2 regions of the Methylophaga sp. F-2 genome follow, and region 1 is predicted to be linked to the other one. Evidence: riboswitches for the same ligand, from Rfam matches in the RefSeq annotation. Region 1 holds a riboswitch; the other holds the start of a gene.
What was found. Region 1 has a riboswitch for cobalamin ahead of AC13DA_RS01855 (hypothetical protein). Riboswitches for the same ligand answer to the same signal wherever they lie in the genome.
Positions count from the first base shown of each region.

Region 1 (3,189 bases):
GTGGATATAGCTGGCGGTTAAACGCTGTTGTTGATAGACCACTTCACTGACCGATTTACTATTAGGACACTGTCCGCTTATCTCCGAGACCAGTTCTGTACTGAGTAAAGAATGATGATAGGTGTGGCCTCTGATGGCCGCACCATTGATTGTCAATTCCTGTAATCCGAGAGCCGTCAGTCTCGCCTGAAGTTTGGCTTTGGCAGGCAAAATGCCACATAGACTAGCAGTGTTATCCGCTTTATCCGTCAGGGATTCACATAGGTATAACATGCCGCCACACTCAGCGATGATCGGTTTATTGGCATGGTAATGCTGGTGAATAGCTTGAATCATATTGGTGTTTTGACTCAATGTCTCCAGATGTAACTCGGGATATCCACCAGGCAGATACAGGCTATCGATGTCTGGTAATTGTTTGTCTGTTAGTGGCGAGAAAAATATAAGCTCAGCACCTAATGCAGAAAGACAATCCAGATTCGCTTGATAAAGAAAAGAGAAAGCGGCATCCCTGGCAACCCCAATCTTTACACCTTCGAGTAAGAGAGGCAGTGGCTCAACATCAATAAACGGAAAATCAATATCAGGTAATGAAACCGTATTATCAAAGTCAAAAGCGTCCAGAGTATGGCTCAGGCGTTGCTCTAAATCAGTGACTTCATTGGCTTGCTGTAAACCCAAATAACGACTGGGCAGGGCATGTTCAGTTTGTCTGAACAAAGTAGCGAGACAAGGAAGAGTGTTAGGTAAGGCTTTTTTGAGCATATCGGCATGACGTTCACTGCCGACTTTATTAGCAATAACGGCAGCGACACGCGTATCTTTTCGATATTGGTCCAAACCGACAGCGATGGCTGCAAAGGTTTGTGCCATGGCACTGGCATCGATCACGGCAAGGATAGGGATACCAAAAGCAGCAGCCAGATCAGCTGTGGAAGGTTCACCATCAAACAAGCCCATCACACCTTCAATCAAAATAATATCGGCTTGTTGCGCCGCTTCTGCTAAAAGTTGCTGACTGTGTTGTTTGCCGACCATCCACAGGTCAAGTTGATAAACAGGGTGACCTGATGCGTATGCTAAAACCATAGGGTCCAGAAAATCTGGACCCACTTTGAATACGCGAACCTGTTTGTTTTGCTGCCGGTAATGTCTTGCTAATACAGCGGTGACCGTGGTTTTACCCTGGCCAGATGCAGGTGCAGCAATGACAACAGCAGCACATGACTGCGACTGCATCTTTATTAATGCTGTTGATCTGCTCGTTGTGTCGTTGCTGTGAAATGCAGAGACACATGGCAAATCATCGCAACTACCAGATAGAAACTCATTACAGCCAGGTTTTTAGGGAAGTACTGAATAAAACGTTGTGTGTATTCAGTGAATGTTGGATCAGGATAACGGCCAGAAAAAAAGTAGAAACCACCACCACTAAATAAGGTGGCTGCAGTGGCTGCTACCAATACACTGCCAACAAGCGGCAATAAGGTGGCTGCATTAAATTGATATTTTGATGCATACCAGCGTCCAGCCATCCATAAGCTGCCATAAGCAGGAATCAGAAATCCGTAAGCAGGAGACATGCAGAAACTAGTGCTTAATTGACCACCACCCAACAACACACTGGCGATATCGAGACCAGCAGCCATTACTAGAAATACAGGAAACCAGGCAGCTGAACTCAAGTAAAGACCGGCTAGGAAAAAGATAGCCCATGATGCACTCGGTAACGCGTCGACAGAAGCAAAATGATGACCTCGGGTCATGAACATTAAAAGTGCTAAAAGACCAGCAATAATGAGTTGCTGAGAACGAGATAAGGTCATGATGTGATTCTCCAGTGTGCCCACCCGCACACAATAGGTTTTGAATTTGCCAGTTGGCACGTTTTATTTTCAGGCCGGTCTCCGGACTTGTGAGTTTTGCCTGATAAACACCTTCCCATACAGCGCTGTACAGTGGCATAACGTTTATCTCATCTCACTTACCGTTGCGGGGGCAGTGTCGGCATTATCTAGTGATGCACCGACTTCCCGTTTACTCGCGTTAGCAACACCTGAAACTCGCGATAGAATAAGGATTAATGCGACATATTGTCAATTTGACGTATAGGAATCAGGTGTCATTGTCGATATAGTTAACATAGTCAGTTTGACGGATGGATGCGCAGCCATTACTATGCGCGGCTCTTCAGGTGCTCTGTTTAGGCAGAGTTAAACGGGAAGTTGGTGACAAATCCAACACTGCCCCCGCAACGGTAAACGTTGAAAAGCACATCATTAAGCCACTGCGAATGTCGTGGGAAGGCGATGTGTCAGGCGATAGCCACAACGTAAGTCCGGAGACCGGCCTGAGGTTTCGTAACAACACAATGTGTTGTGACCCTATTAACCCTGGATCGCGGGTGAGCGTATCCTCAGGAGACAATTATGACCTTGTTTTCAAAGGCGTTGCCTTTGCGTGCGTGCACGCGTCTTTCAGCATTTACGCTGATTTCTTCTTTACTTTCTTTACCTGTTATCGCCAGTGATGAACTAGATTCCATCACCGTTACTGCAAACCGTATGCCTACGGAAAATGCGTTGGCGCCGACTACGGTGATCACAGAAGCTGATATTGAAAAACTTCAGATTCAAGATTTGGCTACACTTCTGTCACGTTTTCCGGGTATTGACATGACTCAGAATGGTGGTTTGGGTAAGACAAGTGGTGTTTCAATCCGTGGAACAAACTCTGATCACGTGCTTGTTTTAGTTGATGGCGTTAAATGGTATTCAGCCACATCTGGTTCGTCAGCATTACAAGATTTCCCTGTTAGCCAAATTGAACGTATTGAAATTGTCCGCGGGCCTCGAGCTGGGCTTTATGGCTCTGAAGCCATAGGTGGTGTGATCCAAATCTTCACTAAAAGCGGTTCAATTAGTAAACCTACGCCAAATTTTACGGTGTCTGCTGGTACCAAAAACACTCTCAGAAGCCAAGCTGGCGTAAGTGGTGGAAACGAAACGACCAAATATAATCTTAGCTATAGCTACGATACAACCAATGGCATCAACGCTAGAGAAGATCGTAACCCTGATCATGACGGTTACCGTAATCAAAGTGTATCGTTAAAAGTCAATCAACAGTGGATAGAAAACTGGTCAACGGATGTTAATCTGCTTCGTTCAAATGCACGTAATCACTATG
Region 1 covers NZ_JBSXOF010000012.1:48,097-51,285, forward strand. Annotated here, with positions in the region: gene AC13DA_RS01850 (cobyrinic acid a,c-diamide synthase CobB) at 1-1,239, opposite strand, end outside; gene AC13DA_RS01855 (hypothetical protein) at 1,245-1,826, opposite strand; cobalamin riboswitch at 1,882-2,075, opposite strand; cobalamin riboswitch at 2,176-2,368, shown strand; gene AC13DA_RS01860 (TonB-dependent receptor domain-containing protein) at 2,430-3,189, shown strand, end outside.

Region 2 (3,189 bases), on a different contig from region 1:
TTGAGTGAGTAATTGCAAAACACGATCCCGACCAGCATGATCTGCCCCATCCACCACATGGCGGATATCTTCCATCACTCTGGCTAATAAGTGTTTTGCAATACTGGGATCTTTTAACGCTTTCGCTTGTTTTAAATTGGCGTGCAATAAACCCAGCGGTCCATTGATCATTTCCTGCTGTAGTGACTCCGGTAAGGTATGAAACCAGGACAGATAAGTTTGGTTGTCAACAGTATTCACGACGGATGACATGGCGGCCAGTGCTTCATGATCTTCTGGCAGGTTCACACCACGCTGTTGTAATAAGTCTAATAACTCCGCTGATGTTTTTGGCAGTTCACCCGTGTTGTAGCCACTATTGTTGAGTGAATGCAAAATATCGAATAAAGACTCCACCACATTTAAATTATCCGCCCCGATATTGTGACGCCCCGGCGGATGGTTGTAATAAATGATGGCGACTTTTTTATCCTGATTCGCTTTATTCTGCAGTTGTTGCCAGCGTTTTAGACGCTGTGACAATAAGCTCACTTGTGAAGCAACTGGCTCAGAAAAAGCGAGTCTGGCACCGGTGAGCTTATCGACCTCAGCAGGTGTCATCGTCGCGACGACCATCGGTTGAGAAAGTCCCTGCAACTCAGGCATAGCGACCCGGTAATGCACTGAATCCCAGCTAATCCCAGCTTCAGACAGTTCCCAGTCGGCACGAGTACTGTCACTTAAACGCATCGCTTTGATAACTGGCACATCCAGTTCTTTTAACTCATCAGTGACCGCTTGCCTATGTTCAGAGCCACCTATTACAAAGTCTTGTAATGATACTATCGAGCTGATCTGTGATTTATGTTCTGTCAGTAGCTTAATCGCAGATAAACTGGCATCCCCCCAGGCAGTAAGCACTGACACACACCCGGTCTTTTCATCAGCTATGTTTTCACAAACTGCATCCAGCAAAGCCTTTTCTCCGGGTCGTTCCCCGGTTTCATAATCGAGCAATACCACCCATGAAGGTTTTGCTGAAAACTCAAACTGCTCTGGTAAGGTGATTTTACCTTGATGATAAAGCCTGAGCTGTGCAGCTAATTGCGGACGCTGAATCGTATCTTCATGTCGAACGATATGATGCAGATGATTAATTAAACCCTGCATATTTTCACTGTTTCTTCCTAACCAGAAGAAGCGCGTGATCAGCCAGGCTTGCTGTTCAGGATGTTGCTGTAATAGCGATGCCATCCATTGTTCAGTTGATAAGCTGGGATCAGGATGTTGCATCAACTTATCAGGCGGCCCGGCTAATAATGCTTTGCCATCAAGACTTGAGGCCATCACCAGACGTTGATCACTATGCAAAGCAATAAGATTATTTAACAAACCTTTTTTGCTATATTCCACCAGTTGATTGGCGGTTTCGCCAAACACACCGCCAGCAAACACTAAATCTGACTGCTGCAATAACTGTGATTGCTTTTGTGTGGATAAATCTTGCCACTGCTCTGTTGTACGTATTTGTACAGAGACGGGCTGTTGCGATGTGTCTTTTAAAAATTCATGTGCACCTGATACCACTTCCGGTACATTCCTTGGCGTCACAATCAGTAAGAGTTGCTCAGCGAATGCTGATGCAGAGAAAAGAAACAGGACTAAACAGAGAACAATTCGGTTATACACAGCGCTTTCCATCAATATATAAAAACACTGAGCTATCAAACCATGCCGGAAACCCACACACCGCTTAACAACTCAAAGATGATTCGCCATTAAACGGTTTCCCGCTCCAACTGCACACCCCGGCCATCGGATAACAACGTTTTTATGGCAGATATCCTGGCTCACGCTTCAACGTTTCCGACTCACCTTCCCGAAATCGACTAATTTCAGTGGTTTTACATCATCGTTGTCGGAAACTTCACGTATACAGTTGCGGGGACAGCTTCGGTTAAGAATTCCCTTTTAACTCTGGTAAGAGACCATAAAGACCTGAATTATACGTACATCACTTAATAACAACCACGGTTTGGTGACGCAGACAAAATCGCACACAATATTCATGCGCCAACTAAAGCTAGACAGTCAAAATAGCGATGGCTAATATCGCACAGAGACGCCATGTTTAATCGAGTGGCTCTGCTCCCTAATTTTCAGCGAAAAAATAACAAGAGGAATAAAAAGGATGTTGAAAGAATTCAAAGAATTTGCAATGCGTGGCAATGTGCTAGATATGGCTGTGGGTATTATTATCGGTGGTGCGTTTGGCACGATTGTCAAAAGTCTGGTTGCTGACGTTATCATGCCACCTATCGGCCTGTTACTCGGAGGTGTCGACTTTTCAGACTTATTCGTTACCTTGAAAGAAGGAACTGTAGCGGGACCATATGCCACCCTCGCTAATGCTCAAGAAGCCGGCGCCGTGGTGATCAGTTATGGTGTCTTTATTAATGCGGTGATTAGCTTTCTGATCGTGGCTTTTGCTGTGTTCTTATTAATCCGCTCAGTCAATAAACTACAACGTGAAAAAGAAGCGGAACCAGCCCCTAAAGAAGCCACCAATAAAGAATGTCCGAAATGTTTTTCAACCATTCTAATCAAAGCAACCCGTTGCCCACATTGCACATCTGAAATTGCCTAAACAAAAAAGCCCCGACCAACTGGCCGGGGCTTTTTTTAGCTTTAAAGGCTGAGGGATGATTACATCATGCCGCCCATGCCACCCATTCCGCCCATATCAGGCATTGAAGGTGCATCATCTTTCGGCAGTTCAGCAATCATCGCTTCTGTTGTCAGCATCAGACCAGCAACAGAACCTGCATTTTGCAGTGCAGTACGAGTCACTTTGGTTGGGTCAAGAATACCCATATCGATCATATCGCCGTATTCGCCTGTAGCCGCGTTGTAACCGAAGTTACCTTTGCCTGCAGCGACTTCGTTCAGGATAACAGAGGCTTCAGCACCCGCATTTGTAGCGATTTGGCGTAAAGGTTCTTCCATTGCACGACGAGCAATTTTGATACCCATGTCTTGATCATGATTGTCACCACGCAGTTCACCCAGAGAACCTTCTGCACGAACCAGAGCAACACCACCACCTGCAACAACGCCTTCTTCAACTGCGGCGCGAGTTGCATGCAACGCATCTTCAACGCGTGCTTTTTTCTCTTTCATTTCCATTTCGGTAGCCGCACCGACACGGAT
Region 2 covers NZ_JBSXOF010000021.1:20,112-23,300, forward strand. Annotated here, with positions in the region: gene AC13DA_RS14730 (cobaltochelatase subunit CobN) at 1-1,668, opposite strand, end outside; cobalamin riboswitch at 1,798-1,987, opposite strand; gene mscL (large conductance mechanosensitive channel protein MscL) at 2,171-2,626, shown strand; gene groL (chaperonin GroEL) at 2,686-3,189, opposite strand, start outside.
Region 2: it holds a riboswitch for cobalamin, as region 1 does, so the genes downstream of both, AC13DA_RS14730 (cobaltochelatase subunit CobN) here and AC13DA_RS01855 (hypothetical protein) in region 1, are expected to answer to the same signal.